Regions from separate parts of the Alkaliphilus metalliredigens QYMF genome, predicted to be linked through region 4. Evidence: riboswitches for the same ligand, from Rfam matches in the RefSeq annotation. Region 4 holds a riboswitch; each other region holds the start of a gene.
The links. A riboswitch is a leader RNA that binds a small molecule or an ion and turns the genes downstream of it on or off. The one in region 4 is predicted to bind S-adenosylmethionine.

Region 1: another riboswitch for S-adenosylmethionine. It lies ahead of AMET_RS16585 (O-acetylhomoserine aminocarboxypropyltransferase/cysteine synthase family protein); the one in region 4 lies ahead of AMET_RS19120 (methionine ABC transporter ATP-binding protein).
Region 2: another riboswitch for S-adenosylmethionine. It lies ahead of AMET_RS04600 (methionine ABC transporter ATP-binding protein); the one in region 4 lies ahead of AMET_RS19120 (methionine ABC transporter ATP-binding protein).
Region 3: another riboswitch for S-adenosylmethionine. It lies ahead of metA (homoserine O-acetyltransferase MetA); the one in region 4 lies ahead of AMET_RS19120 (methionine ABC transporter ATP-binding protein).

Annotation. Positions count from the first base shown of each region.
Region 1 covers NC_009633.1:3,426,337-3,434,629, reverse strand. The annotation lists gene carB (carbamoyl-phosphate synthase large subunit) at 1-716, shown strand, start outside; gene AMET_RS16590 (CAP domain-containing protein) at 826-1,788, opposite strand; SAM-I-IV-variant riboswitch at 1,951-2,074, shown strand; SAM riboswitch class I at 2,205-2,320, shown strand; gene AMET_RS16585 (O-acetylhomoserine aminocarboxypropyltransferase/cysteine synthase family protein) at 2,483-3,760, shown strand; gene AMET_RS16580 (methylenetetrahydrofolate reductase) at 3,774-4,658, shown strand; gene AMET_RS16575 (vitamin B12 dependent-methionine synthase activation domain-containing protein) at 4,682-5,362, shown strand; gene AMET_RS16570 (homocysteine S-methyltransferase family protein) at 5,340-7,709, shown strand; gene AMET_RS16565 (ABC-F family ATP-binding cassette domain-containing protein) at 7,779-8,293, shown strand, end outside.
Region 2 covers NC_009633.1:962,980-971,272, forward strand. The annotation lists gene purD (phosphoribosylamine--glycine ligase) at 1-708, shown strand, start outside; gene AMET_RS04575 (NAD(P)-binding protein) at 758-1,852, opposite strand; gene AMET_RS04580 (hypothetical protein) at 1,874-2,107, opposite strand; gene AMET_RS04585 (methyl-accepting chemotaxis protein) at 2,415-3,212, shown strand; gene AMET_RS04590 (MetQ/NlpA family ABC transporter substrate-binding protein) at 3,422-4,252, opposite strand; gene AMET_RS04595 (methionine ABC transporter permease) at 4,257-4,907, opposite strand; gene AMET_RS04600 (methionine ABC transporter ATP-binding protein) at 4,907-5,704, opposite strand; SAM riboswitch class I at 5,859-5,970, opposite strand; gene AMET_RS04605 (YerC/YecD family TrpR-related protein) at 6,130-6,435, shown strand; gene dapG (aspartate kinase) at 6,536-7,756, opposite strand; gene AMET_RS04615 (hypothetical protein) at 8,056-8,247, shown strand.
Region 3 covers NC_009633.1:3,801,537-3,809,829, forward strand. The annotation lists gene AMET_RS18200 (amidase domain-containing protein) at 1-342, shown strand, start outside; gene AMET_RS18205 (Na+/H+ antiporter NhaC family protein) at 416-1,798, opposite strand; gene AMET_RS18210 (acetate uptake transporter family protein) at 1,986-2,651, opposite strand; gene AMET_RS18215 (trans-sulfuration enzyme family protein) at 2,850-3,992, opposite strand; gene AMET_RS18220 (trans-sulfuration enzyme family protein) at 3,998-5,155, opposite strand; gene metA (homoserine O-acetyltransferase MetA) at 5,178-6,122, opposite strand; SAM riboswitch class I at 6,276-6,386, opposite strand; gene AMET_RS18230 (UDP-N-acetylmuramoyl-tripeptide--D-alanyl-D-alanine ligase) at 6,519-7,892, opposite strand; gene AMET_RS18235 (D-alanine--D-alanine ligase) at 7,898-8,293, opposite strand, start outside.
Region 4 covers NC_009633.1:4,001,741-4,010,033, reverse strand. The annotation lists gene AMET_RS19155 (M56 family metallopeptidase) at 1-997, shown strand, start outside; gene AMET_RS19150 (hypothetical protein) at 1,308-2,123, shown strand; gene AMET_RS19145 (hypothetical protein) at 2,231-3,085, shown strand; gene AMET_RS25200 (transposase) at 3,193-3,693, opposite strand; gene AMET_RS27420 (hypothetical protein) at 3,739-4,116, opposite strand; gene AMET_RS27415 (helix-turn-helix domain-containing protein) at 4,179-4,622, opposite strand; gene AMET_RS19125 (transposase) at 4,917-5,468, shown strand; SAM riboswitch class I at 5,485-5,586, shown strand; gene AMET_RS19120 (methionine ABC transporter ATP-binding protein) at 5,710-6,774, shown strand; gene AMET_RS19115 (methionine ABC transporter permease) at 6,737-7,414, shown strand; gene AMET_RS19110 (MetQ/NlpA family ABC transporter substrate-binding protein) at 7,466-8,272, shown strand; gene larAH10 (NPN-dependent 2-hydroxyacid racemase, LarAH10 family) at 8,284-8,293, shown strand, end outside.

The DNA of each region.
Region 1 (8,293 bases), 580 kb from region 4:
CACGTACTGTGCCTATTGTTTCTAAAGTGACTCGAATTCCAATGGTGGCTCTTGCAACGGAAGTGATGATGGGGAAAGCCTTAAAGGATCTGGGATATGGGACTGGAGTCGCAGCTCATCCTCCGTATATCGTGGTGAAAGCCCCTGTATTCTGTTTGGAAAAGCTAGGAGATGTCGATACGATGCTAGACCCAGAAATGAAATCCACAGGAGAGGTAATGGGCATCGGTTTAAATTACCAAGAGGCTTTACTAAAAGCCTTTGAGGGAGCAGGTTTTCACATTCCATCAAAGGGAAGGGTGCTGTTTTCCATAGCAGACCGTGATAAGACGGAAGCCATTGCCCTGGCAAGGGAACTAGAGGAACAAGGATTTGAAATCATTGCCACTTCAAGTACTGGCAAACACCTAGTAAAGCATGGGGTGCATATTAAAGAGGTGTTGGGCTCAAATGATGAAATATTAGAAGCCTTTAAGAGTGGATCCGTTGCAATGGTAATTAATACACCAACAAAAGGGAAGAAGATAGAGAGACAGGGTTTTCAAATCAGAAGACAATCCATTGATTATAGCATTTCTTGTTTTACATCATTAGATACTGCCTATCAATTTTTAGATGTCATTAAATTTGCAAAAACATACACATATCAAGTCATCAAGCTTTTTGAACCCCAAGCTATTGACAAGATTTCTCCTAAATTAAGTAATATTGTATAATAAGGTCTCCACAAAAAACGAGCAAGTGACTCAATTGAGTCACTTGCTCGTTTTTATGCGCAAGTGAAAAATAAAGATAGGATTCAAATAACTATATGGTTAAACAGCTCTATTGAGGTTTACTAATAAATACCTGTGTAAACAGTAAACCATATCGATCACTAGGAACGATACCGATGCCCAGGTGGGTAAAATCTGGACTTAGAATGTTTCTTCTATGTCCTGCAGAATTCATCAATGAAGTATGAGCCTGTTCCACTGAAGCGTTACCAGCTAGGTTTTCACCTGCATGTAAGTATTTCACACCAAAGCTTTCCAGCATATCAAAGGGACTGCCATAGGTAGGAGAGTTATGACTGAAATAGTTTTGATCTTCCATGTCCTGAGATTTAATTCGAGCTACTCTGGTTATTTCTAAGTCAACTCTTAAGGTAGAAAGACCATTTCGTTCTCTCTCACTATTAACAAGGTCGAACATTTGTTGTTCTTCCGCAGATAGAGCTCGAATTCCAGTGGTTTGGGGCTCCGGGTCTACCTGCTGTCCTGTTTGCGGTTGTTGTCTTTCATTTGGTGGTAGCGTAGGTTTCTCTTCCAGTCTTGGGGCTTCTTCAGGAGCCTCTTCTCCAGGCTGTGTCGCATCCTCATCAACCTGTCTCTGGGGAAGTTCTTCCTGCTGTTGATACATTGGTTGCTGTGTTTCATTGGGGGTAGTGGGGTGGTCCTCACGACGATCAGCACCTTCCCTTACTATAGGCATTGCATCAGCAGTTTCAATTCCACCCACTTGATTATTATCTAGTTGGACAATATACCAGTCCTGTGATTGATTTAGAACCCTAATCTCACTATCTTTTTCTAAAGTAGCAAGACTATCGAAGTCTCTTCCTAGTCCTGATTTAACATCTGCTGAATCAGCCGTCACTCGAGCAAATTCAACATCAGCTATATGAAAAATAGCGGAAAGGTTAGTCTCTCTAGGCTGATTATCTTGGGCTAAATGGTCCTGAGGTCCTCCGCAGGCAGTGGTAAGTAGAAGGGAAAAAGTTAATAAAAGCAAAGCTTTATTTCGCATATCATACCTCCGTTAATCAAATTTTATCTAAATGAGTCTCTTATATTATTTGCAAAAATAATGGTTATATGTCTTTAAATTAAATAAAGAATTTATTGAATATTTTAACTAAAGGGTATTTACAAGTTAATTCTTTTGTGATATCATAACTATAATTTAATAGAAACTTATCAAGAATTAGGGGAGAGAGTTGACTTGATGATCCTATACCAACCTACTAGAAAAAGTAAGGTGGTCCTGTTAACACACGATAAGGGGGTATAGTAAACCAATAATACGGTGAATATAATCTTCTTAACGATATGTTAAGAAGATTTTTCTATTTTGAAGAAATTGCATATTAAAAGTTTGAGTTGCTGTGGTAGCATCAGACGAATTGTATCTGGATTTACAAAAAAGTAAAAGCGAAATTGAATATCTTATCTAGAGAGGTGGAGGGACTGGCCCGATGAAACCCAGCAACAGCTAGCTTGAGGCATTAATCAAGCTTGAAATGTGCTAATTCCTGCAGCCCTTGGCTGAAAGATAAGGAGAGTATTTTCATCAATACCATTAAGGTATTTTGAAAAAGCCGCTTCTTATTAATTTAAGAGAAGTGGCTTTTCCTATAAGCACTTGAATCTTTAAGTGGGCCATGAGTCGATGCGAGAGCACCAGACGAATTTTTAACAAAACAAAACAAGGAGGAATTATAATGACAAAAAAATTATCTTTCGAAACATTACAAGTTCATGGGGGGCAAGTGGTTGATGGTACCACTAAATCTAGGGCAGTCCCAATTTATCAAACCACATCCTACGTGTTTGATGATGCACAGGATGCAGCAGATCTTTTTGCACTCAAGAAGGAAGGGAATATTTATACAAGGATAGGAAACCCAACAACAGATGTATTAGAAAAAAGAATCGCGGCATTAGAGGGTGGGGTAGCGGCTGTGGCTACGGCCTCAGGAATGAGTGCCATTACCTATGCTATCTTGAATGTCGCTAAGCCAGGAGATGAAATTGTGGCGGCGGCCACACTTTATGGAGGCACCTACACACTATTTTCAAATACATTTAAAAGGTTAAATATTAAAGTGGTCTTAGTGGATCCAGATGATTTTGAAGCAGTGGATCAAGCCATTAATGAAAATACCAAGGCTGTGTTCATTGAAACCATTGGAAATCCAGAAATTAATGTCATTGATATTGAAAAGATAGCTGAAATAGCCCATGACCATGGCATCCCATTAATCGTAGATAACACCTTTGCTTCACCGTATTTATGCAGGCCCATTGAGTTCGGAGCGGACATTGTGGTTCACTCCACAACTAAGTTTATCGGGGGACATGGAACTTCAATTGGAGGGGTTGTGGTAGATTCAGGAAAATTTCCTTGGAATAATGGAAAATTTGAAGAGTTAGTTGAACCGGATGAAAGCTACCATGGATTATCCTACTGGGATACATTTGGTGGCGCTGCATATATTGCTAGACTACGCACTATCTTATTAAGAGATATTGGGGCGGCCATCTCTCCTTTTAATTCATTTTTATTGATTTTAGGGTTAGAGACTTTATCACTACGAGTAGAAAGACATGTGTCAAATGCATTGGAAGTGGCAACCTACCTTGAGAAACACCCCCAGGTGGCATGGGTCAATTATCCAGGGCTTCAATCCAATAAATACTATGAACTTGGGCAAAAATATTTACCATTAGGATCTGGCTCAATTTTCACATTTGGTCTAAAGAGTGGCTATGAAGGTGGAAAAAAGTTAATCAATGAGCTTACTATTTTCTCTAATGTAGCCAATGTTGGAGATGCAAAATCACTGGTAATTCATCCAGCCTCCACCACTCATCAACAATTAAGCCAAGAGCAGCAACTATCAGCGGGAGTATTACCTGAACTTGTGAGAATCTCTGTAGGAATTGAAAATGTAGCAGATCTAATTGCAGATATTGAAGACGTGTTAGGAAAATTGTAAGGGGGGAAATCTTATGAAAATAACTAAATTATTTAATGATAAAAGACCAGTCATCTCTTTTGAAATTTTTCCACCTAAGAAAGAGCTTCCTATTAGTAGCATCTATGGAGCCTTAGACGGACTGGCTGATTTAAATCCAGACTTTATCAGTGTAACCTATGGTGCTGGAGGGACAGGTAGTAATAAGACAATAGAAATTGCATCAATAATCAAAAACAAATATGAAATCGAAGCATTAGCTCACTTAACTTGTATTACTTCTAACAAGGAAGTCATTCAACAGAATATTAAAGCCCTTCAAGAGAACAACCTAGAGAATGTGTTAGCTCTCCGAGGGGATGTTCCTTCGGATTTTATCCGACGAGAAGAAAATCAATATCAATATGGGGTGGACTTAATCAAGGAATTAAAGGGATATGGAGACTTTGATATAGGAGCTGCTGTATATCCAGAAGGACACATTGAATGTGACGATGTTGAAAAAGACCTGCAATACTTGAAGGAAAAGGAAGCGGCAGGGGCGAATTTCTTAGTAAGCCAATTGTTTTTTGATAATGAGATATTTTATGGATTTCTAGAAAAACTAAAGGCATATAAAATAGAAAGCAAAGTATTAGCTGGGGTAATGCCCATTTTAAGTAAAAAACAAGTGGAAAAGATGATATTTATGTGTGGGGCATCCCTTCCAGCTAAAGTGATTCGATTGGTATCAAAATATGAGCATCAGCCAGAGCTATTACGACAGGCAGGAATCGAGTATGCCGCTGAGCAGGTAGCGGATTTGATTGCAAATGAAGTAGATGGAATTCATATTTATACAATGAATCAACCAGACATAGCAAAGGGAATTTTGAAAAGACAGAAAAAAACTGTAACAGGTCATATTGACAAGTTTTAATTCACTTATAAGGAGTCATAAAAATGGAAATGAGCAGATCTGAAGTCTTACGCTATCTAGGACATAAGCAACAAAAGATAGATGCAGGGTTAAATCAATTAATTGATAGCTGTATGAAGGAAATGACTGAGATTGCTAAACCCCGTTATGTGTATGAGTTCTTTGAGATAACAGAGGTGCAAGAGGCGGCCATTGTATTGAATGAGTCCCTTACATTAAAGGGAAAGTCTATTACGAACCATCTGAAGGATTGTTCTAAATGTGTGCTTTTAGCAGGGACCCTAGGAATCAATGTAGATCGACAAATCAAACAATATCAGTTGGTGGATATGACCCGAGCCCTTGTGTTAGATGCCTGTGCAACAGCTGCAATTGAGGTTTTATGTGATGAAGCAGAAGAAGAAATTAAGAAACTTAATTTAGTTAAGGGATATCATACGACTTTTCGGTTTAGTCCAGGATATGGAGATCTACCTATTGAACTACAACCTGAGGTATTAAATCAGTTAAATGCCTTTGCAAAAATAGGGCTCACCAGCACTGAACAGTGTATTTTAGTGCCAAGGAAGTCAGTGACTGCTTGCATCGGGCTAGGAACACAGCTTGAAAATAATAAGAAGAAGAGCTGTAGAGACTGTGATGCTTATGAACATTGTGGCTCTAGACGGGAGGAGGATCCTTGTGAATTTTCTAAGGGATTGTAAAGAAGGCATGTTGATTTTTGATGGCGCCATGGGAACAATGCTTCAAAAATCAGGTCTCAAGGTAGGTGCCTTGCCAGAGATTTATAATATAGAACATCCAGAGCTTATTCAACAAATCCATGAAAGATTTGTGAGAGCAGGAGCTCAAGTTGTAACGACCAATACATTTCAAGCCAATGAATTAAAGCTCAAGGACAGCATTTATTCTCTTGAAGAAATCATAGAAGGGGGAATCAAGGTGGCTAAGGCATCGGGAGCTCCCTATGTTGCCTTAGATATAGGACCATTGGGGCAGATGATGAAGCCATTAGGGGAGATTAGCTTTGATAGGGCTTATGATATTTTCAAAAGACAGGTGCAAGCTGGGGTAAAGGCAGGGGCCGACTGCATTTTGATCGAAACAATATCAGATCTGTATGAAGCCAAGGCAGCCATATTAGCCGCTAAGGAAAATAGTGATCTGCCTGTACTGTGTACCATGACATTTCAAGAAGATGGAAGAACATTTACTGGAACGGATCCAATGACTGCTACCCTGGTACTGCAGAGTCTGGGAGTAGATGCCCTAGGGGTCAATTGCTCTCTTGGACCCAAGGAGATGCTACCCATACTTTCTGACATCCTTAAGTATGCCAAGGTGCCGGTGATGGTTCAATCCAATGCAGGCCTACCTCGACTGGAGGGAGATGATACGATTTTTCCCGCAAGTCCTGAGGAGTTTGCTTTGTATGGAAGAGAAATGGCCGAACTAGGAGTTGGGATTTTAGGAGGCTGCTGCGGCACCACACCTGAACATATTCAAGCACTAAAAAAAGCTGTTTTTCAAATTAATTCTCCTGAAAGAAAAGTTGAACGCGTCACCTGTGCTTGTTCTCCAACTAAAACAGTGATACTAGATGGAAGAACCACCGTCATTGGAGAACGGATTAATCCCACTGGGAAAAAAAGGTTAAAAGAAGCCCTACGAAACAACCAGCTAGAAGTGTTGGTGGCTGAAGCCATTGACCAAAGCAATGCAGGAGCCCAAGTATTAGATGTCAATGTGGGATTACCAGAAATAGATGAGGTAGCTGTCTTAAAAGAAGTCATCATGGGAATACAGGAGGTTGTTGATACACCTCTTCAAATAGATAGTGTGAATGTGGAGGCCATGGAGGCAGCCGCTAGAATTTATAATGGTAAACCGATTATTAATTCAGTGAACGGCAAAGAGGCAGTCATGGCTGCTGTGTTTCCCATTGCCAAAAAATATGGGGCTACTCTGATTGGATTGACACTAGATGACAAGGGCATCCCTGAAACCGCCGAAGAAAGAATTCAAATTGCAAAGACCATCATGGAAAGAGCAAAGGCCTATGGGATTCCAAAGGAGGATTTAATCATAGATTGTTTAGTGATGACCGCCTCAGCCCAACAATCGGTTGTGAAGGAAACCATCAAGGCAGTGAGTTTGGTGAAGAGTGAACTGGGATTGAAAACCAGTCTAGGAGTCAGTAATGTTTCCTTTGGATTACCAAATCGAGAGCTTTTAAATAGAACGTTTTTGGCCACTGCTTTAGCAGCAGGTTTAGATGCGCCGATTATGGATCCGCTGTCTAAGGAAATGATGGACACCATCGAAGCCTTTAGAGTGTTAAATAATGAGGATCAAGAAGCCATGGCATTTATCCGACGCTTTAAAAATAATACGAAATCAATAGAAGCGCCAGTACAAAGTAGTAAAGATCTTAAGACCATGATTATAGAGGGTAGAAAGACAGAGGTAGCAGCAGCGGTAGACCTGCTTTTACAAAATGAATCTCCCTTTGAAATCATTGAAACCTATTTTATTCCTGCCCTTGATCAAGTGGGGAAGGAATATGAAGTAGGGGATCTCTTTTTACCCCAGTTACTGCGGGCGGCGGAGACGGTTAAAGCAGGTTTGGCAGTGATTAAGGCATCCTCCTTTGAAAAAATGCCAGAGCTAGATCGGGGAAGTATTTTACTGGCTACGGTCAAAGGAGATATTCATGATATTGGCAAGAACATCGTTAAAATGCTAATGGAGAACTATGGATTTCAGATTATTGATTTAGGTAGGGATGTGGATCCCCAATTAATTGTTGAGACCATCAAAAAAAATAATATTAGATTAGTGGGCTTAAGTGCTTTAATGACCACCACTGTGAAGAACATGCAGTTAACCATCAAAATGATTAAAGAGGAAGCACCCCATTGTAAAGTAATGGTTGGGGGCGCTGTATTGAATGAGGAGTATGCTCAGATGATTGGGGCAGATTACTATACAGTAGATGGGCAGGCGGGAATCCGTATTGCCAAAGCATTTTTCAAAGGGTCACTTATTTAAAATGATTTGCCCTTTTACTGTGGATATGATATAAAGAGATAAATAAATGGACAGTAAAGAGGGAGCAAAATGAATCTATTAAGTGCAGAAAATATATCAAAAAGTTACAGTGAAAAAGAGTTATTGAACAATATTAATTTAGGGATTAATGAAGGAGATAAAATTGGTGTCATTGGCATTAATGGGACGGGGAAAAGTACACTGTTGAAAATGATTGCTGGTGCTGAAAAACCCGATGAGGGACGTGTCATTAAGGTAAATAACATTCAAATAGAGTACCTTTCTCAAAATCCTTATTTTGATCCAGAGGCCACGGTGCTAGTTCAAATTTTCAAGGGAAACTCACCTATTATGGCGTTAATTCGTGACTATCAAAAAGCCCTTCAGGATCCTAATACATCCAGTGAAAGAATCATTAAGCTTAGTAATGATATGGATGTCATGGACGCATGGAGCTTAGAAAGTGAAGCCAAGTCTATCTTAACAAAGCTAGGGGTTTTAGATTTTAATGCAAAGGTAGGCACATTATCCGGGGGACAACGAAAACGAATTGCCTTAGCTGCAGCGTTGATCAACCCTTCTGA
Region 2 (8,293 bases), 1.9 Mb from region 4:
GAAGAGTTTTTGGAAGGAATAGAAGTCTCTATTCTATGCTTTGTAGATGGGAAAACCATTAAGCCAATGATTAGCAGCCAGGATCATAAACAGATTTTTGAAGGTAATCGAGGACCTAATACCGGTGGTATGGGGACTTGTGCACCTAATCTACTCTATACAGAAGAAATTGCCAAAAGGGTAGAAAAAGAAATCTTGATGCCAACACTAGGAGGAATTCAAGCAGAGGAGATGGATTATCGGGGGATTATATTTGTGGGGATCATGCTCACAAATGAGGGACCAAAGGTGTTGGAATATAATGTGCGCTTTGGTGATCCTGAAACCCAAGTCGTCTTACCCTGTCTGAAGACGGATTTATTAAGCATATTTTTGCATGTGGAGTCTGGGCGGTTGGGAGAGCTGGAAATACAGTGGCAGGATGCCTATGCTCTCTGTGTTGTTTTAGCTTCAAAGGGCTATCCTGAGGACTATGAAAAGAACAAAGAAATCACAGGAATAGAAAAAATAGAAGATGAGATACTACTTTTTCACAGTGGAACTGTGGAAAGAGAAGGAAAGCTATACACCAATGGGGGACGTGTACTAGGTGTCACAGTGGTGGCGGAGAACCAGAAGGTTGCACAAAAGAAAGTGTATGAAAATATTGATAAAATTCACTACCATGGCAAGACATATCGTCGTGATATAGGACAAGTCATATTGTAGTTTGAATCATAATAGTATAAAACAAAGTAGGGGTGATCTGAGGTCTCCCCTACTTTGGTGTTGTCAGCCGAATCCAAGGCTTTAGTATGGTACTCAGATGCTGTAGAAGGTTAATTTGGGTTGTAAAGAGTTTATTGCCTAATTGATTATTTAGGGCACCCACAAAGTAATCATAATCTTGGTTGCTCATCTTTTCTAATGCTCTCCGCAATACCAGGGAACTTTCATAGCTTTTTATCAGATGATGTGACAGCTTTTCATATTGTCCCATACCTGCTAAATCCTGGGCTGCATAGATACCGGTTAAAAGAGAAGAAAACTGACCAAACCCTAAAAATGGCATCAAGGAACAAAAACAGTTTCCTGTAAAAAAGGTATTGCCAATCCGCCCATGCTCACTACGGCCAATAATATAATTTGTCACGTTGAATTCATCCACGGGTGTAAGGGATGAAAATCCCTCCTTTTGTAGTAGTTTCTGGAACCTCTCCCATAACTGGTCTAAGTCTTGTACTTCGTTTTCTGGGTAGTTAGGGAAGGCAATGGTTGCATTGGCTTCCTCATGGGACAATGGAATCAGATAGGCATATCCCTTAGGAGCAACATCGTGATTTAACCAAGCATACACTGTGTTGACGTCAAAGGAGCCCCGGTAGATGGAACCCTTTAAACGGACAGTTAAGTCCTGGCGGTAATTCCCTAGTTTCATGGGATAGGAACCATCCCCAGGAGACATGATCACATGTGAATATGTAGCAAGTAGATCCTCATAGGTAGAATCTGAATTAAAAAAGAAATTTGAAGTGACTTGTTTAGATAATTGTGATTCCCAGGCTAAGGGATGACGACCCCGAATAGATGAAAAACCAAGATTACCTTCTATTGTGGCGCGACTTTTTTCTGAAATTAAAACAAGTTTTTTAATATTGGCAGTAGGTTGTAGGAAAACATGATGTTTTTCTGATAGATAGGCAACCGAATCTTGAATGGGACGGTTAAGAATATCCAATACAATTTCACCATTAATAAAACGGTCACCAACACATCTGCGATTTTCATAAATATCCGGATAGATGCCATGCTGTTCTAACGTGATGGCACAGCTTAAGCCTGATAAACCAGCCCCCATAATAGCAACCTTCAAAGAACTCACCTCATTTATAAGTTATTCAAATTTCTTAGTCGTATTGTCGACATTTGTTGTGTCTTGTCCTAAAATATGGGGTAACTCATCTCCATAGAATAAACTACTATCAAAATAATCCACATTACGAATCATGTCTAATGGCATCACATAACCCAGCTGATGATTTTCAGTTATTTTATATTTTTTTCCTAAATAACTGGCATCTAGTTTTAGCTTGAAATTTTTGAATCGGTCTCTATTATGATGTTTCAATTTTTTACCTCCTCACGATTAATATGATATTGAGATATAGTCCTTCTATCAGTATGTGTTAATAGAGAAAAATTACAGAATGAAATGATATCCTAATTTACCTTGTTTATGAAATGTTAACAAAGAGAAAAAAGCGACAATCTAAAAATGATATAAGATTTTAAAGGATAATGTGATTTAATGGAGAACTAATTCAATATAGCAATTCAATCATTGAAGTAAAATTGATCATAATTTAAGGGAAAGTCAAAGGACTTCCCTTGAGTTAAGTCGGGTTTTCACTTCAAATCAGATAGGAGTGAACAACATGAAAATTGGTATTATCGGTGCAGGAGCAGGGGGAACTTCGATTTTCAAGTCTTTAAATAAGCTAGAGAAAATAAAGGTCGTGGGGATTGCGGATATTAATGTGGATGCGCCAGGGATGAAATTAGCACAAGAGCTAGGGATATACCATAGTACAAGTATTGAAGCATTACTACAAAAAGAAATGGATTTACTTATTGAGGTGACTGGAGTACCCGCGGTTCAAGTGCAAGTAGACCGTCACAATATTAATGGAGCTAGGGTAGTAGCTAGTGATGTGGCGCAATTAATGATGCTTTTAGTGGAGACAGAAGAGGGATTAACGGAGCAGTTGGAGAATCAACTAAAGGAAATTAATCACTTAAGCCATGTGACACAAAAAGGGGTTGCTAAAATGCAAGACAGCATTGATAATACCACTAATTTAAGTGCTGTGCTTGATACCTTTGCTCAAAATACCATTGAACATGTAAAGGAAACTGACCAAATCATTCGATTTATTGAAAAAATCACACAGCAAACTAACATCCTCGGGTTAAATGCTTCTATTGAAGCTGCTAGAGCTGGAGATCAAGGAAAAGGATTTGCCGTGGTGGCCAAGGAAGTTCAAAAGCTTGCCAATAACAGTCAGGAATTTACACAAAAGATTGGAAGTATTTTAAATAAAATTAAGGAAGAGGTATTTGCTGTTTCTACTGAAATTGAATCTTTACATCATGTTGCCCAAGAGCAAAAACAAGTAGGAGAAGATTTAGCAACGGCAATTGATAGCCTATCTAATAATATTAAAAATAATTAAAGCTGTTATTATATAAAAAGAGGCAGGGGATGATTGAACACCCACTACCTCTTTTATTTAAGCACTTGAAATTTTTAATACAGAATAGTTAAAGATTTTAGTTCTTTTCTATAATTCCCACTCCAACTGATTAGGTATAGGTGAATCTTAATATAATTAACAATTCCTAAGATATTCGAGGGTTTGAGTTAGAGTAAACAAAGTAAAGGTTAAAAAGCGGGCACAATAGCACCTTTATACTCACTCTGGATAAAATCTCTAACAGCAGAGCTGGTGAGTACTTCAACCAATTTCTGGATTTTTTCTTCTGATTCATTTCCAGGAACAATAGTTACAATATTGGCGTAGGGTGAATTTGAATCCTCCAAAAGCAAGGAATCATTTACAGGATTTAAGGATGCTTCTAAGGCATAGTTAGTGTTAATAATAGCAGCATCAACATCATCTAAAGAACGAGGGATTTGTGGCGCTTCAAGGGCAATGAATTTAAAGTTTTTAGGGTTTTCACTAATGTCATGTTCTGTAGCTAATAAATCTGTGTCATCATCTAATTGAATGACTCCATAATTAGCTAACAATAAAAGTGCTCTCCCGCCATTGGTTGGATCATTAGGAATTGCAATGGTAGCGCCATCTTGCAATGCTTCTAGGGAATCTACTTTTTTAGAATATAATCCTAAAGGTTCCACATGGGTTTTTGCAACATCCTTTAGTTGAATATTGTTATTCTCAGCAAATGTCTCCATATAAGGAACATGCTGAAAAAAGTTGGCGTCAATTTCGCCATCGTGTAAAGCTAAATTAGGTGTTGTGTAGTCTGTAAACTCAACAATTTCTAAGTCGACGCCCATATCTAATAGAATAGGCTTAATAAAATTTAAAATTTCAGAATGGGGGACAGGTGTGGCACCAACCCTTAACTTGACAGTCTCAGGAGCCTCATCTGTTGAGACAACCTCATCCTTTGCCTTTGTGGTGCATCCAACAATCAACGTAATAAGTAATAGACCAATAATTGATAAAAATAAACGTTTTTTCATTTCACTACCTCCTAGATAAATTTTTGGAATAATAATTTCCTGTAATTTGTACAATTTGAACTAGTAAAATAAGCAGAACCACTGTCCAGATCATTACTTCTTTATTATAACGATGAAAACCATAACGAATGGCTAAATCACCTAATCCCCCCCCTCCAACAGCACCTGCCATGGCAGAATAACCGATGACGTTCACAATCGTAATTGTAATTCCTAAAACAATAGAAGGCATGCTCTCGGGGATGAGTACTTTATAAATGATTTGGAATGTACTGGCTCCCATTGCTTGAGAAGCTTCAATCACTCCTTTATCAACCTCCAACAAAGCATTTTCAATAACCCTTGAAAAAAATGGAATGGTTGCGATAGTTAAGGGAACAACGGTAGCAGTGGTACCAATGGAAGTTCCGATTAACAAACGTGTAAAGGGAATCAGGGCAATCATTAAAATAATATAGGGAAAGGAGCGTCCCATGTTAACAATATAGGATAAAACTTGATGAATCCCAATATTCTCCATAATATGTCCTCTCCTTGTGACAACAAGTAAAATGCCTAAAGGTGTACCAACTAAAACGGCAAATAATGTTGACAGGGAAACCATATATAAAGTTTGATGGATTGCAGGAATGAGTAGCATGATTAATCTTTCCATTATAAATTCCCCACCTTTACATTGCTAAAAAAGTCTAAAGGGATTGATTGATCCCTTTGTGAAGAACGACTCCCAAGTAATAAGTTTGTGTACGGATGCCTTGGGTCATTAAAAACTTTTGTGACAAGTCCTGTTTCAACAATCTCGCCATCCTTTAGAACAGCCACACGATGACATACCTGTTTGATGACCTCCATTTCATGTGTAATCAATACAATGGTAATGTTTAGCTTTTCGTTGATTTCCTGCAGGAGATTTAGAATACTCCTACTTGTGATCGGATCTAGGGCAGAGGTGGCCTCATCACTTAATAATATCTTAGGATTAGTTGCTAGGGCCCTGGCGATGGCAACCCGTTGACGTTGACCACCACTTAGTTGTGATGGATAATGCTTGGCTTTATCTTCTAACCCCACTAAGCAAAGTAAGTGTCCCACCCTTTCCTTGATATCAGATTTTTTCATGCCTATGAGCTCAAGGGGGTAAGCAATATTTTGAAATACGTTGCGGCTACTGAGTAGATGATAATTTTGAAAAATCATACCAATGTTTTTACGTACATTTCTTAGTTGGGTAGAAGTAAGTTTCGTTAATTCAATGTGATCGATAGATACTTCTCCGACAGTTGGCCTTTCGAGTAGATTGATGCAGCGTATGAGGGTTGATTTACCTGCTCCACTCAAACCAACGATACCAAATATATCTCCCTTCTCAACGGTAAAATTAATATCCTTCAATGCTTGTACATTACCTTCTTTAGATTCGTAAAGCTTACTTAAGTTACTTAACTGAATCATTCAATCACCTCGCTAAAGTTTTAATTTCATAAAGCAAAAAGAGTAGAACCGTGTGCATAGTAGAACTTTTACTCATATAGCAAAAGAGTATTTTTGCAATAAAAAAGCCACTTTCGCATGAAAGAGGCACCATTAAAAAATAGAGTAATGTCCTCTCTCATCTTTCAACACATAAGTGTTGTTGGAATTAGCACCTTCGAATTGCAAAAACAATTCGTGGTTGCCGGGTTTCATCGGGCCAGTCCCTCCACCTCTCTTGATAAGAGTATAAATCGATATTCAATTTAAAAACAACTATAATATAATTTTCATAGTATGTCAACAAAAATAATAAAAAAGTTTAAAGTAATAAAATCAAAAGAGAAAAGGATTCCCTGGAATAAAGTAGAATAATTAAAGTAATCTATAAATTTGAGGTGAATAGTATGTCCCATCAATCTAGAATTAAGGATGAATTTGCCGACTCTTTGTTTGAGGCTATTTTAAAGCTTGAAACCATGGAAGAATGCTATCGTTTTTTTGAAGACATCTGCACAATTAAAGAAATACAGTCTATTTCTCAACGGCTTGCGGTGGCCAAGCTCTTAAATGCTGGTAAAACCTATAATCATATCGAAGAAAAAACAAAGGCCAGTACAGCAACCATAAGTAGAATCAACCGCTGTTTACATTATGGAGCAGATGGATACAAAATGATATTAGAAAAGTTAGCAGACGAAAAAAAGGAGTAAACTGGTTTTCTTCTTAGAACAAAGAAAAAGCAGGCAATAACACACAGAGGTGTGTTATTGCCTGCTTTTGTTGATGTATAAAATAGGGTTTTGAGGTTTCCTAGCAGTCTAAATGAAAGGCTGAATGAAGTGCATTAACAGCTTTTTTAGCATCTGATTCATCAACAAGACAGGAAATTGTTGAATGAGAATCGGAGCTTTGTAGAATCTGTATATCTTCTGAAGATAACGCACCCACAATGGTAGCCATGACACCAGGAATCCCTGTGATTCGATTACCAACAACGGTTACCTTGCTACAATGTGTTCGTATTTCATGTGAAAAATTCAACTTCTTAAGTTGAATTTGCACAATATTGATCTGCTCTGTACTAATTGTAAAGATTTTTTTGTCTAGAAAAAAGTTAATCATGTCAATGCTTACTTTAGACTCCGCCAAGGTGGACAATAACAAACTATCGTGGGCCAGGTTATTTTCCATGTGAACTGAGACCTGTGAAATGCCATCCTTATGTGTGATGGCTGTTAAAAGATTTTTCTTTGGTTGGGAACAGTACAAAGATTCTTTGTCACCTGTGAAGGAGTGAATTCTAGTCCCTGGATGCTCCGACATGGTATTTCGAATATTCACTGGAATATTCTTTTTTTGAGCAATTTCTACGGCCCGAGGATGAATGACCTTGGCACCCTTTTCAGCCATTTGAAATACCTCATTGTAGTTCACTTGGTCTAGAATTCTAGCTCTTGGAACGACATTTGGGTCAGCTGTCATAATGCCATCGACATCTGTATAAATCTCTACATACTCTGCATTTAAGGCAACTGCCAATGCAGTGGCTGTTGTATCGCTACCGCCTCGACCTAGGGTAGTCACTTCACCCGAAGCTGTGGCCCCTTGAAATCCTGGAACAACAACAATATAATCCTTTTCTAAATAAGAAAGTGATCTCTTCTCATCAATAGCAATGATTTCAGCGTTACTAAAATGATCATCAGTCAAGATCCCTGCTTGGGCACCGGTTAAAACAATTACTTTTTCTCCTAATGCCTCTAATGCTGAGCCTAGAAGGGTGGCAGAAATAATTTCACCACATGACATCAGTAGATCTAATGTTTTAAGACTACAAAGCGGATTTTCTTCTAAAAGCAAGTTTCTTAAGGTATCAGTGGCATAGGCATCACCTTTACGACCTAAGGCTGACACGACTACCACGATGTTTTTCTGTTTTTGTTTTGTTTGCAAAATTTTATTAATTACTTGTGTTCTCCGCTCTTTAGTTGAAACGGAGGTACCCCCAAATTTCTGAACAACAATGTTCACAAAAATCACCCCATATTATTATGAAATTTCATTTCTAAATGAATCATACTATTAAAATATGCTTTCATCTTATTAAATGTTTATGGATTATGTCAATAAAAATTTAAATTTCAACATGCACAATAAGATTGTACCCTTCATAGGATAAAATCACACGAGAAAAGTGAAGTAAGCGGGTAGGGTTGATACAAAAGAAATACATTCATTAATAGAGAGGCACCTTTATGATCACTGACACATAATATGTAGTGAAACAATGAAAGTTAGAAGTAAACACTTTCATGAAGGAGGTGAAGTACATGTCAGAGGTAGCGAGCACAAACGTTTTAGGTGGTTTGTTTGGGAGAGACAGTAGTGTGTTGTTTTTCTTCCTACTACTGGTGGTGATCTTCTGTAGCTGTGGTATATTTAAGGGCGCAGGTGACAGCTTGTTATTCTTCTTCCTATTATTAGCAGTATTATTTGGAGGAAGACAATTATCATTTTGTTAGTTAAAGGGTAGGGTATCCTACCCTTTTTCATGTCACCAAATAAAAG
Region 3 (8,293 bases), 200 kb from region 4:
TTCAAGAAAAACCGCACATGGAATTATGAGCGAGGGGCTGGAAGTAGTGCCTGGATTAATGCCCACTCCTTTAACAGTTATATGCTTTCTAGTGGGAGGGCTTCTACAATTGCCCGTGGCGCCTATGATGAGATATTAAAGGTCTCCTACAAGCTTTTGCCTGGAGATTATATAGCCTATGAAAAAAAGGGGAAGGTCACTCATATATCTGTTGTAACTGGTTTGGACTCCAAGGGCTATATTCTAGTAAATTCCAATAACTCAGATCGGTATCAAGTTCCTTGGGACTTAGGTTGGAGTGATAAAAGCATTAAATTTCACCTAGTTCATGTTCATTATTAATGTAGTGCCATCATTTGTAATATACACAGTGACCAGTGAAATCTTCTAGCAAGATAAGCTCATTTCCCCTATGTTACCCCAGGGCCTTGGCTTTTGGATATTTTTTGCTTTTAAGCCTCAAGCCTGCCATCATAGAAATGATCGGACAGACATAACAAAATACAGCGTAGGGAGCATAGGCCATTGCAGGAATTCCAGAAATGAGACCTATAATTAATGCATTAACATTCCAAGGCATTAAAGGAGCAATCACAGTCCCGGTGTCAGATATGGTTCTTGCTAAAACCGAATTGGATACCCCCAGCTCTTTATACTTTTCTGCAAACAGTCTACCAGGCAAAACAATTCCCACAGTTTGATCACAGGTAACCACAGTCAGGATGCTACTGGTTATTCCCGTCTTTACTATCAGTTGCTTTTCTGACTCAATGGTTGATATCATTTTATTGATCATCGGTCTAATCAATCCTGACCGTTCTAAAACACTACTTAAGGATACAGCACAAGCTACAATTGATACAACTTCTACCATCGAAGCAATCCCACCACTGATTAAGATGTTGTTAAGCTGTCCCGATGCTGTATTGCTTTTATATCCCCAAATAATAGCATGAAAAACAGAAGAAGAAGACATATTTTGCAGAAATACACTCACTAGCACACCTGCCATTAACCCCATGGAGATTGTTGAAATTGTTCTTATACCCATAATGGATGAAAACAAAATTCCCAAAGGAAGTAGCAATAACCAGGGTGAAATATAGAATCCTTCTAAAATAGCAGACTGATACGCTATTAAACTCCCGAGATTTGTACTGACACCATATCCACTACCGATATAATAATAACTCGCCAAAGTGATGACATAGACAGGAACAAATGTGACCATCATGCTCTTTAGTGTTTCTTTATATTTGGTTTTTGTTGCCGTTAGTGTCAGATTCAATAGTCCAGAAATAGGAGAAATCTTATCGGCGATGAATGCCCCGGAAATAATGGCCCCTAACAAAATATGAGTTGGGATTCCAAAACCCTTTCCAATCCCCAACAAAGCCAGACCAATGGTACTGACTGTCCCTACTGCCGTTCCCATAAATACTGCCATGATTGAGGTAATCAGGAAGGCCGCAAGCAAAAAATTCATTCCTCCCATGTATTGAAGTCCATAATATATCATTGTAGGCACAACCCCAGAGGATAACCAGACCGAAACCGTTGCTCCAATTAGTAAGATTAATAAATAAAGCATTCTGCATTCTAGAATTCCCTGATAAATCATATTTGTTACTTGTCTAAGTTGACGTCCCTTTCTCATCAATATAGCAGAAGTCAGTAAAATACTCCCTACAAATCCAAATAGCAAAGAAATGTTGAAAAAAATGCAACTTCCTATTAAAATAACTATCATACCTAAAACAAAGTTAATCTCCCGTTGTCTAAATTCATTGATCCCCACATTTTCACTCCCTAGATGTACTGGTATTTTTCATTTTACCTTATGTGATCAAATCATTAATCTCCTTCTAAAATATCATGTAATAAAGGGATTGTATATGATTCTTATTGAATCTTGGTAAAAACAAAACAGCAGGATTTTCCCTGCTGTTTTGTTTAAAATCATGTGTTTTATTTGTAGCCTGTCCTTATGCCACAGGACTTTTAGCCATTTTTTCATTATTTGGTATTGTAACTGTAGCAGACTTTTTCTCACCACTTAGAATTGGCCCAGGATTGGGATAAACTTCTCTACCAAAGGCTCCATTAACAATAATTGCCGCAGAAAGATAGATCCCTAGCATTCCTACAATCAATAATGCCCAACCTGGTATAAATGAAAATTCAGCTGACAGAATTTCCAAATCGATTAAAGTAATGAGCGGTAGTGCTATATTTAATACAATTACCATCAAGCTTAATACAAGTGGCGTTTTAAGGAAGGCAGGTGTCCATAGAACTAAGGCAGTTGACAGTACTAACCATGCCCATCCATCAATACGTGCATCAAGTACAATGTTGTTACTTGCCATCTGGAACTTAAAAAGCATTCCAAGACCACCTACTAGCATAAAGAAAGCACTAAAGAATAAAAATGTATTTCCTCCTGTTGTATTGCCTCCCTTTAAATCTACTATGGCAACCACAAATTGTACAACAAATCCTCCCAACAACCAAATACCCAATAATGGTATGGCATTACCTGTTACTCTTCCAGTCAGTAGCGCAAAAAAACAGAAACAGGCTACGGCCAAGGCAACTAGACCCGCTGGCGTTGGATTAGACCACTCTTTTGTTTGATTTACTTGATTCACGATTTCATCCTCACTTTCATTATATATGATTCCAATATTCAGAGACCGTTTACACATCTCCCTACTGAAATAATTATATACAACTTTTACAGCTGAGGCAACTTTTTTCGACATTTTTTGCTAATTTAATCACAATGTTATTTTTAGTATTCAAATGATTACGATTCATTGGTTTGCCCTCTTTGCAGATAAACTTTATTACTCCGCTCCCGCCAGTGCTTTATCAAAGTCCTCTATCAAATCTTTTATGTCCTCTAACCCTACTGATAGGCGAATCAAATTCTCAGTAATACCGAGTGATTCTCTTTGGGCTTTAGGCATTGCTGCATGAGACATTTTAACGGGATAGGATGCAATTGTTTCGACTCCCCCGAGACTTACTGCTACAGCAGCAAGTTTTACCATTTTCATGAATTTCTGTGCTGTTTCTATTTCAACTGTCTTAAAGCTCATGACTGCACCTGCACCGTTAGCCTGGGTGTCATGAATTTCTCGGTTTTGGTGCCCAAGCAGGCCAGGGTAGTATACTTTCTGGATTTTTTCATGATTGGATAACCATTGAGCAAGCTCCTCAGCATTCTTTTGCTGATAATCCATCCTCACCTTCAAAGTTTTAAGTCCTCGCAGCAGCAACCATGAATCCTGTGGTCCTAACACAGCCCCAAAACCGTTTTGAATCATGTACAGTCTTTCCGAAAGTGCTTTCCCTTTTACGGCAACCAAACCTGCAACAACATCACTATGCCCACCTATAAATTTCGTTGCACTATGGATCACGATATCTGCTCCAAGATCAAGGGGGCGCTGTAAATAAGGAGTCATAAATGTATTGTCTACAATAACCAGTAAATGATGTGCCTTTGCAATACCCACTGCACCCTTAAGATTGGTTATTTTCAATGTAGGGTTAGATGGTGTTTCAAGAAAAATTGCCCGTGTATTCTCTTTGATATTGGCCTCAATCTCACCTAAATCAGTTGTATCTACAAGGCTGACTTCTATTCCGTACCGATTAAAAATACGATTCAAAGCCCTATATGTTCCGCCATATACGTCTTGACAGGCAATGATGTGATCTCCTGCGGAAAAAATTGAAAGCACAGATGAAGTCGCTGCCATTCCTGAGGAAAACGCAAACCCCCTATCTCCATTTTCAAGTTCAGCTATTGTTTCCTCTATGGCTCTTCTTGTTGGATTTTCTGACCTTGAATATTGATACTCCTGTTCTGCCTCAATATCCTCTTGGTGATAGGTAGACACCTGATAGATGGGTATACTTAAAGCACCGGTTATTTTATCCTTATCGTTTGTATTATGTATTAGTTTTGTTCCAAAATTCATTTTTCTCACCTCAATGCCCTTTCTAAGTCTAATATGATATCTTCTACTGCTTCTATGCCAACAGAAAGCCTTAATAGTTTATCATTTACACCAATTCTTTCCCTTATCTCTTGGGGGATAGCTGCATGGGTCTGTACCATAGGATACGTGATTAGACTTTCAACACCACCTAGACTCTCTGCAAACATTATGACTTGAACACGGTCAAGTACCTGCTTTGCCACTTCCTGACTCTTGACTGTAAAAGAAATCATGGCGCCAAAGCCCGATGCTTGTTTCTTAGATAATTGGTATCCCTCATGGTCAGGATCTCCCACATAATAGACTTTTTCAACCTGCTGGTGCTCCTTTAACCAAGCGGCTACTTTTATGGCATTCTGCTGTTGCTTTTCAAGTCTAATTCCTAATGTTTTAATACCACGTAGGATTAACCAACTATCAAAGGGAGCTAGAACAGCTCCTTGGCTTTTTTGAATCAGTTTCAGGTTTTCTCCTAGATCGTCATCCTTTACAATCACAAATCCAGCCAGGGTATCATTGTGTCCACCGAGATATTTTGTTCCACTATGAATCACAATATCTGCCCCAAGCCCTAGGGGTCTCTGAAAATACGGTGTCAAAAAGGTATTGTCTACAATAAGCATTACCTCCTTTGACTTTGCAATTTCAGAAATTGAAGCAATATCAGCTACCTTCATCATGGGATTTGATGGTGTTTCAATGAATATCGCAGCTGTGTTCTCCCTTAAGGCCTTCTCAACTTCCCTAATTTTACTGGTGTCAACATAGCTAAATTCAATCCCATACCGTTTATAAATCTCTTCACAAATTCGATAGGTGCCTCCATAAAGATCATCCGAAACAATAATATGCTGACCCGGTGTAAACAGAGTAAACACTGTTGATATCGCCGCCATACCACTGGAAAAAGCCAGTCCATGCTTTCCTTTTTCTAAACATGCCATGGTATTTTCAAGTTCTTCCCGGGTCGGGTTTTGTAATCTTGAGTAATCATAGCCCGTGGTCTCATTAAGACCCGGGTGCCTAAAGGTTGCACTCTGGTATATGGGAAAACTTACAGCTCCCGTATGGGGATCATATCCTTTAAATCCATGTACAACTTCAGTTTCAATATGCAACTTCTTATCCTTCACGCAACTCATAGATGCTCTCCTCCTTTTTCATTTATATTTCTATGTCATCACGGGTGACTCTCTCTATCCCTTCTAAATCATAGGGGGTTTCCTGATAAACATAATAATTCAGCCAATTGCTAAATAAAAGACTGGCATGGCTCCTCCATTTGACTACAGGCTCTTTTGTCGGATCATCTTGAGGGTAGTAATGATCTGGGATATTAATGAGCTTTCCACTCTCCTTATCCCTTTCATACTCTGATTTTAAGGTTAGTGGACTATATTCTGAATGTCCCGTTACAAAAATTTGTCTTCCATTTTTTGCTCCTACAATATGCACTCCTGATTCCTTTGATTCCGATAAAATTTCTAGTTCATCTACTTTTTGTATGTCATCATGTCTTATCTCTGTATGCCGAGAATGTGGTACATAAAAATAATCATCAAAGCCTCGAAATAATTTGACTGTTTTTTTATTGACCCAGTGAGGGAACACACCAAACATTTTATTTTCCAAGGGATACTTAGGAATACCATAGTGATAGTACAATCCAGCCTGAGCTCCCCAACATATATGCAGGGTAGAATAAACATTCTGTAGGCTCCATTTCATAATTTCACAAAGTTCTTCCCAATAGTCTACTGTTTCGAAGTCTAATAATTCAATGGGTGCACCAGTAATAATCATACCATCAAATTTTTCCTTTTTAATTTCTTCAAATGTATGATAAAACCTGAGTAAATGCTCTTTGGATGTGTTCTTTGAAACATGACTATTAGGATGAATAAGTGTAATATCAACCTGAATCGGTGAATTTCCCAATAACCTCAATAACTGGGTTTCTGTTTCTATTTTCGTTGGCATCAAATTCAAAATCACAATCTTTAGTGGTCTAATGTCTTGATGGGTGGCACGACTTTCAGTCATCACAAATATGTTTTCCTTTTCCAATGTTTCTACAGCCGGCAAATCATCGGGAATTTTTATTGGCATCATCATTCTCCTCCGTTTTCTTCTATTTAGTAAATATAAGCTTTGACTCTGTTTCATTAATTGACATCCATGCTAAAAATTTTTAAAAATTCAAGTGCTTAATCGTAAGAAAACCCCTTCTGAAAAACAGAAGAGGTTAATATCATAGAAACTCATCTATCTTTCAGCACCAATTCTTTCGAATATTGCTGCAGGATTTAGCACCTCGCTTTCGCAGGTTGCTGGGTTTCATCGGGCCAGTCCCTCCACCACTCTTGATAGTAATATATTTAGTTAGATCCCATTATATATATTCAGACTATTCTTGTCAATCAAAACATTTAACTAATAAGATAATTTTCAGTTGTGTTGATGTAAAATTGTTATTCTTTAAAAATAATTATACAATTTCCTCAATTACTTCAACTCATCTACAACTTTTTCAAGCTCCAATATTCTAGATCCTTTTATTAAAACAATGGCATCTTTTTTGATCATTTCTTTGAGTTTTGTTGTCAGTGATGACTTATCCATAAATGAAAAAACCCGTTCATCTGGAAATCTCGTTTTTGCTCCCTGAGCAAAATATTTTCCTAGTTCCCCAATGGTAAATACATAGTCTATTTGGCTAGGGTCAATTTCTTCTCCTATGTCTATATGTGTTGTAATTTCATTTTCCCCAGTACCAAACATATCTCCAAGGACCACAATCTTTTGTTTATATTTTTTGAAAGAATACATTGTATCTAGAACAGATCGTAGACTAATAGGATTAGACTTATAAGAATCATTTAAAATATCAAATCCATTGCATTTAATTAACTCATTTCGCATACCTGTAGCTTCAATTTTCAACATCCCTTCTTGTATCTTTTCCAAGGTAATATTAAAATACTGAGCAACAGCAATAGCAGCTGCAGCATTGTATATTTGATGATTTCCAAGCATAGATAAGAACAGTCTAGGAGAATCACTACCTACTAGTTCAAAGTATATCCCTTCATTTTCTGAAGAAATTAATTTAACAGTATAATCATTATCACGATTGATTCCAAATGTCACTTTTTTTTGTTTTAGATCCAGCTTCTCTACCCCTACTCTAAGTGGAGGGCTATCTCCAAAGTAAATAAAAAGTCCATGGGGTTTTAATCCTTCTATGATTTCAAGTTTTGCCTTTAGTATGTTTTCTACCGAACCCAAATCATTGATGTGTACATTTGTTGAATTTGTAATAATCGCCACGTCAGATGAAGCAATCTTAGATAAAAGTTCAATTTCACCTAAACCAGACATTCCCATCTCAATCACTGCTATTTCAGTATTTTCAGCCATTTCTAATAGCGTTAGCGGTACCCCTAAATGATTATTTAGATTTCCCAAGGTCTTATGTGTCTTATAGACAGTCTGTAATATATTAAAAAGGATATCCTTTGTTGAAGTCTTTCCGTTACTACCTGTAATACCGATGATCTTTACATTTAATTGGTTTCGATACGCCTTTGCTAAAGTCTGAATCGCATCTAGGGTATCTTCAACAAGTATAAAGGGGAAGTCAATATTTGGAATAGGCTGATTCTTATCCCACAAAGTAGCTGTTGCTCCATTTCCCATGGCTTTTTCTATAAATTCATGGCCATTGAATTTCTCTCCAATGATGGGAATATATAGTTGCGTATCTTTAATTGTTCTGGTATCAATTGAAACACCATTGATCCATATATCTTCATGGGATTTCTTAAGACCGCTCCCCTTCACCATCTCTTGTATTTCATTTAATTTACGACGGATCATCTTTTTCACTTCCTTTTATATAAAAAACTTTTTCTCTTATTATAACGTTCAAAGGCTAGATTAATAAGTTTCTCGATCAGTTCTGGATACGTTGTCTGGTCAGTTTTTTCCCATAAGGCTGGTGTCATACTAAGCTTCGTAAACCCAGGCATGGTATTCACTTCATTGACATAGAACCTTTCATCATCTGTGACAAAGTAATCTACCCTTACCAGTCCAGAACAATTCAGAACATCAAAAGATTTTATTGCCACTTCCCTCATCAGCTCACTAACCTTTTCTGTTAATTTAGCTGGTATGACTTGAATTAGCTTGCCATCGGTGTATTTTGCGGCATAGTCCATAAATTGCCTTTCTTGAATAAACTCTCCTACAACCGATGCCTTAGGAAATTCATTTCC
Region 4 (8,293 bases):
CAATAAAGCCAGGAAAAGACTGATGACTGCCATAAAAATACAAGATAATGTTTTTGAAACAGATCAGATTACTACTCCTCTCATTTTCGGACTGCTCAATCCTAAAGTATATGTACCCTTGGGCATAACTAAAAACGAATTTAAATATGTACTTTGCCATGAGCAAATTCATATTAAAAGAAAGGATTATCTGATCAAATTCTTTGCATACTTTGTACTGGCAATTCACTGGTTTAATCCATTTGTCTGGATGGCATTTAAATATTTGAGTAATGATATTGAAATGAGCTGCGATGAAAAAGTAGTAGCGACTTTAGGGAGCAGCGTTCGAAAAGAATATGCTCAAACTATTTACAATTTTAGCAAAACCCCAATAAAAATTACAAGGTCAATGCTTGCTCTTGGAGAAAGCAATACGAGAAAGCGGGTTAAAAATGTGTTAAATAAAAAGAAAAATACTACTATTGGTATTGTAGTGATTAGCATAATTCTTTTTACGATTATATTGTTATTGATATTCAATCCTTCTTTCGATTCGCTATTTAGATTTGTTGAAAATCAGCATAGTGAATGGGAAATAGAAGGCCTTGAAACAACCGATTTGTCCAATATTACTGTTGATAGGATAGGAATTGGCTCTAATATTGGAGAGATTGACTTATCAATATATCAAGAGAGTAATCGCTTTATAAATAGAGAAGGTGACTATACTTACTATTTTAGTGAATTGGTATTAGATATTGAGGACGGTTATGTCAATTATATTTTTGCTTTTAATTCAGAGGTAGTAATAAATGTAAATAACAATCAAAGCATATCCACGATAGATGAGGTAAGTAACTTGCTGGGTGATGCCTATTTACAAAAGACAGAAGATGGTGAACAACGTTTGATGAAGCATATATACTATGATCGTGAAATGGAAGTTGTTGCTGAATTTATCTATAGTAATTATGACAATCAATTTGTTTGGATTACTTTAAGAAAAATACAATAGCTATCTCAATAAAAATACTACTAAAAAGATTTGTATTGTATCTAGATTGTCAAAGCACAACAAGTAGTATTCATAATAAGACCAATCTGCTGATAAAGAACACATCTTAGTGCTTTAAACATATATTATTAAACTCAAATCACGATACCCCATAGCAGGTTACCTCTGTCAATAATAAGTAGCCTGCATGGGTGATAATAGATTCACTGTAGCCACCAATATCTATTTTCGTGAAATAATGTTAAAAGGAGGCAAAATTAATTTCGGTGGTAAAGAATGATAAAATTATAAAAATGGGAGGTTTTATTTTATGAATAGGTCTAAAAAAATCTTAAGCGTATTTATTGCTATGACTCTTATGATTACTGGTTTTGCTTTGGTTGCAAATGCGGGTAGTCCGACACTAGACGAAAAAACTCTTGACGTTAAGTTTAGACAAATTATTGAAATGCCAGAATTAGATGGTGATGATAGTGAACTTTTAGAACAGGCCATTGAGGCTGCTGTTGCTACTGGCTGGTTCTATAATAGTGCTGAACAGCGGTTTGAACGTCTAGTAACTTATACAGATATCGAGGTAACAATTGATGGTGCCGATATTGAATTGGACAGCCATGGTCAAGCAAAAGTACTGACTCAAACAAATAAGAGTCTAGAAGTTAAAGTTTATGACCCTGTGACCAATGAAAGCTATGCACAGCTTATCAGCGGTGATACCACAGAGGCTACAGTAATATTTGATGTTGATATCAGTTATATGATCTCTGTTGACAATAAAAGTATGGAAAATCTTGAAAAATCCGATTTTACAATCAATGCCAGTCCAACGGATCCATATTGGTCTAATGGTGAGCAAGGTGTATATGGATATCGGTTACATTGCAACAGATTTAACGGCTACTTAGGTAATGGTACTTACTATTCAAACCAAGCTTCACCAAGTGCAATTTTGAATTTCTTTGCAAGCGACTGCGACTGGGCACTGGGTTCTTATAGTAACTGCCTAGCAGATTATACTTCTAATCCATTCTGTGCTGCTTCTCCTCAATCAAAACAAGCCAGTTGTTCGGGGCTAATAGGACATTATGGTCGTTTTCATATGCATACAACGTATACTGGAAATTAAATCATACTCTCAATAATTTATGTCCGTCTATTATTCGATGTTTAGTGGAGTGATAGACGGACATATTTTAAAAATGAAATAATATTGGCAGAGGAGGGTGAACTAGGATGAAAAAAATATTAGATAAAATTGTTTACGCCATATTGGCACTAAGTCTATTTACAAATGCCTTTCTTATTTATAATGTTGTCAAAGATGAACCAGTATTTAAGGTAGAAAATGAGACTGTTTTGACGAAAAACCAATTAAACAGTATTCTTAATGATAATTACAAAGTGGCAATCATTAACCAGAAAGTAGGCGATTATCTAATACAATTGGAAAGCGAAAATCGAAATATTCAAGCACCTACTGACGAGGATTTACATGAATTAAGCGAACTATTTCCTGCATTTGAAGGATACACTATAAATAGTGAAATAGGTAGACAAAAACTAATTGAGGTATATAATGTATATCAAATTTATAAACAAGATGATATAAATGTCTCACAGATACAAAGTTTTTTGATGAACCACTATGGCGATCCTGACATAAGACTATATGAAATATATGTCTATGAAACAACTGATCATCATCATGCCGTTGACGTTGAAACTATGCTTAAAGAGGGTAAAGAGATACATGAAGTTGAAGATCAATTCAACATAGAATTTTTTATTAGTTACACAACATCAATGGATAGTATCATAAATCACATGCATACAAATTTAGATTCCGATCATGATTATAGCGAAATAACAGATATGCATACTACTAATAATATTAATACATATTCAGTAGGTGATGTCTATCATGTCATGGATTCCGGAGATATGCATGTTATATTGATAAACGATATTCTTAGTTTAGATAATAACCTTGAACATTTTAAAAATTTATATTTTGCGCAAAATTATATAAGTGTAAAAAATAGCATTGTAAACAACTTAAAATCAGAATATGTAGTATCATATTATTAATGTTTATCTATTATAAAAGGATGTTAGGGTAGTAGCCGGTAGGGAAGTCAAGGTCAAGGACAAAGGATCAAGCACAAAGAACCGTAAGACTGCGCTAAATTGCATTATTATTCCATTGCACTTTTCATGGATTTCATGTTAAATTGGCAAATGTTTTTAAGTATACGATAATATTTACAAAATCGGAGGCTAACAAATGCTTTTTTGTCTGTTAGTCTCCTCATTATTGCCTTTATTCCCAGTATATTTAGTGCTCGTTTCATATTATAGGCTAAAAAGGCAAAAGAAATCTCCGTTTTTGCTGATTGCATCCCTTTTGTCAGAAAATACGTCATGCCTAGCCCTCTTTTTATCGTTCCAAAGGGGTGCTCTACGATCATTTGTCTTTGCTTATAGAGTTCTTTGTTTTCTATCATCCTCTGGTCTACTCTATCTAAGATATCTTGATCTATTGGTCTTCTTACTCGTCTGCCTCTTTTATCTTTTGTACATTGATCTTTAAAATTACATTTACTACAGGCTTTGAAATTTTGATATACTATTTCTTTTGTATTTTCATTTATAGGTTTTTGTCTTCTACAATAAAGTTTTTCTCCTTTAGGACATATATAAATATTTTCCTCTTTATCATATTCAAATTTGTCTAAATAATATTATTCCTCTCCTGTAGTATTGGGAAATACTTGTTTTGAAACATAGGTTGTAATACCTTCTTTTTCGCATTTTTTTAAATCCTGTGCATTGTAATAACCTTTATCTGCTAGGGCTTTAAGTTTTTCTACTTCAAATATTTCCTTTGCACTTGTCTCTGTGATATGAACAGAACGATTACAACCCAAAGGCTCTGTAAACATAAAAGCATTTGCTGTACCATTTCTTTCGTATTCATAATCGTGTCGTTCAGGTTTCCCAGGTTCTAAGGGGAGAGGGGTACGAGTTTCCCTAATAAGTTGTATAGGCTGTTCATCCATACAAACTACAGGCTTATTACTATCATAGGGTCTCTGGTATAAATCAAGGACATCTTCCATAGCGCATACGAAGGCAGCATCTTGTTCAGGGGGTATCATCCAATACTTACTTTGGTGAGGCTTCAAGTCATTTTTTTTAGAATCCTGGAAACTGTTTGATGTGAAATAGAATCAACTATATTTAATTCAACAACTTTATTAGCGAGTAACCTCAATGTCCAGTGAGAATGATCAGCCAGTGGTGTGCTGCAGGCAAGAGCTATTATTTTAGCTTGATCTACACCATCAAATTTTCTAGGCAAAGTAGAAGGATCTCTCTTTTTTCGGTCAAGAGCACTATCAAGACCTTCTTCTACGAAGCGTTTTTTGACATTTGTTATCGTATTGCTATGGCAATTAAACGCTTCTGCAATTTGTCTATCAATCCAGTTTGGTCCGTCTGTATTGGCCTTGAGAAGAATGTTTGCATGTTTGATTTTATATGCCGGTGATTTACCTTTACTTATTATATCTGTTAGTTCTTGATGTTCTTCATTGGTCAGTTTTACGATATATTTCTTTTTCATGATGTTCCTCCATTTCTTTGGGATTAGTTTACACATATCTTCCCCAAAGAAGGAGGTTACTAAGCACTAGTAGATAAGTAGATTCTTTCAATTTTTTCCAATCAATGATGTCTAATAATTTTTCGAAAATAGTGATATAATTATCATTAACCAATAGTCAGTACCCCCTTGCAAATATGGTTAGTGTGTAATTATATTAAAGCAAAGGTTACTGACTATTTTCATGTCTAAATTTAAGTCAAATTATGAAAGTACTGGATACGAAGTATTGTCAATGGATTTAAAATCCATTAATTGAACACTAGTGACATACATCTATTGTTAAAAGAAGGAAAAGAACCATTAGAACAAATAATGAGACGTATAAGTGGAAGCTATGTATATTGGTATAACAAGAAGTATGAACGGGTAGGAACTTTATTTCAAGATCGATTTAAAAGTGAACCCGTAGAGACAGAATCATATTTTTTGACGGTTATAAGATACATTCATCAAAATCCTATAAAAGCAGGAATTATAAGAAATATAAAAGACTATAGATGGAGTAGTTATAGGGAATATTCAGTAACCCCCAAAATAATAGATAAGGAATATGTACTTAAAATATTTGCTAAAGACAATGATATAGCTATTGAATTATTTATTAAATTTAACAAAAAGAATAATAATGATGAGTGCTTAGAAATCAAGGAAAAAAAGAAGAATATATCAGATGATGAATTAAGGCAGATAATAAAAAATCAATTTAAGGTAGAAGCATGGACGTTACAAAATGAATCAAAAGAAAAGAAGGAAATTAATTTTATTGTTGACAAAACATTTTATACACTATATAATCATATCTAATATAAAAACTAAATATAACTTATCAAGAGAAACTGAGGGACTGGCCCGATGATGTTTCAGCAACCACACATATGTGACGGTGCTAAATCCAGCAGAACATAGTTCTGGGAGATGAGAATGGATAATGAAACCCTTCTTGGGTTATTTTTATGCAGATAAACCTTTTCTCTCTTTGAGAAGAGGTTTTTTTATTTGGTAAAAAGTATGTGCTATTTCTATGGTAAAGAAAGGAGGCTGAAAATTGATTATATTACATGAACTAACCAAAACCTATGGAAGTAACAAAGAAGCTGTTAAGGCATTAAAAAAGGTTAGCTTGAAAATACAAAGAGGAGATATATTTGGAATAATTGGATATAGTGGGGCTGGTAAAAGCACCTTGATAAGATGCATTAATCTTTTAGAAAAAATGGATTCTGGGAAAGTCACAATAAATGGCATAGAATTAACAGAACTATCGCCAAAGGAATTAAGGAAACAAAGAGAAAAAATAGGAATGATTTTCCAACACTTTAACTTAATGAAGAGGAGGACTGTGTATGATAATATAGCTTACCCCTTAAAGGGTAAAGGTTTAACAAAGGTTGAAATAAATGAAAAAGTGGTAAAACTTTTAGAATTGGTTGGAATTAAAGATAAGATTTATTCTTATCCCTCTCAGCTAAGTGGAGGTCAGAAACAGAGGGTGGGCATAGCAAGGGCCCTTGCCAATGATCCAGAGGTATTATTATGTGATGAGGCAACCTCAGCCCTAGATCCTCAGAATACAAGGTCAATTTTAAACCTGTTGAAAGAGATTAATCAAAAGCTCAATTTAACGGTGGTAATTATTACCCATCAAATGGAGGTTATAAAGGAAGTTTGCAATAGGGTGGCCGTGATGGATGCTGGGGAGGTAGTAGAGGAGGGAAGCATCATAGATGTCTTTTCTAATCCAGCAACAGATATTACCAGGGAATTTATTGCTAAGACCATGGGTTATGAAGGCCTAGATGAGTTGATAAATCAGAATTTCCTCAGGGATCCAGGTCAATATGAATTAACTGTAAAAGTTACCTTTGTTGGTCAGGTAACGGGGCAACCTTTTATTTCTAGAATATCTAGAGAGTATGGGATTATGGTAAACATACTTTTTGGAAGCATAGAAAGCCTACAGGGGATCCCCTTTGGAAGTCTTGTGGTCAGTCTTACGGGTAATGAAGGAAAGATTCAAGAAGCAATTGCACTTCTTGAAAGCAATAAAATACGAGTGGAGGTATTAAGAGAGTATGGAGCTAGTAAATCAAATGCTACCCAATGTAGTTGAATTGTTTCCTGAGTTAGTTAAAGCATTTATGGATACCTTGATTATGGTTTTTATATCTGGATTAATTGCCTCCATAATCGGAATTCCTTTAGGTGTAATCTTAGTTATTACAAGAAAAGGGAATCTGGTGGAAAATAAATTGATAAATTTTATATTGGGAAAGGTAGTGAATATATTTAGATCTTTACCTTTTGTAATTTTGTTAACGGCCATTATACCTATTACAAGATTTTTAGCTGGCACAACAATAGGTCTTAGGGGTGCAATAATACCTCTAATATTTGCCTCCGCTCCCTTTGTGGCACGGCAGGTGGAGTCAGCACTGTTAGATATAGATCCAGGAGTTATTGAAGCAGCACAGGCCATGGGATCTAGCCCCTTTGAAATAATCTATAGGGTATTACTTGTGGAGGGCTTACCTGGAATCATATATGCTTTAACCATAACCGTCGTTAGCTTAATCGGTTTTTCTGCCATAGCTGGAACGGTGGGAGGTGGAGGTCTTGGGGATTTCGCTATACGATACGGTTATCAATATTATAGAACTGACATCATGATTGTAAGCACAATAATTTTGCTGCTGATCGTAAATGTTGTTCAAAGTACAGGGGAATATTTTCAAAAGAAATTAAGTCACTAAATTAAACAACAAGCAAAATAAACACAAAAAATGACTGAAGGAGAGAAAAAAATGAAAAAAATCATACTAATATCTATAACTATTGTTTTATTGGCATTAATTGTAACGGGCTGTGGAGCTAAAACCGCTGCTGGTAATGAAGATACATTAAAGATTGGTGTAACAGGTGGGCCCCATGAAGAAATTGCTAAAAAGGTTAAAGAATTGGCTGAGGATAAGGGCTTAAATATAGAATTAGTTGTTTTCAATGAGTATATTCAACCCAATATACAGCTATTTGATAAGGAATTGGATGCTAATATTTTTCAGCATGAACCATACTTAATTAAATTTAATACAGATAGAAGCATGGATCTTATTACCATCGCACCAACAGTAAACTTTCCAATGGGTATCTATTCTGATAAAATCGCTTCACCTAGTGAACTAGTTGAAGGCCAACAGGTAGCAGTTCCCAATGATTCGACAAATCAAGCTAGGGCATTGATCCTATTGGAGACAGCCGGAGTTATTAAACTCAGGGAAGGTGCAGGTACTGCGGTAACAGTTAGGGATATAGTAGAAAATCCTAAAAACATTAAAATAGTTGAGCTGGAGGCACCAATGCTTATTAGAGCTCTACCGGATGTGGCAGTGGCTGTAATTAATACTAATTTTATCATTGAGGCAGGGATGAATCCTGTAGAGGATTCAATATTTATTGAAGATAAGAATTCTCCCTGGGTAAACCATATTGTTACTAGACCAGAGCTTGAGGAGGATGTAAGAATTAAAAAGCTTGTTGAAATATATCATTCCAGTGAGATTAGACAATTTATAGAGGAAAGCTTTGGTGGAGCTGTTGTGTCGGCATTCTAGGAGGGATTTTATTGAAAAACT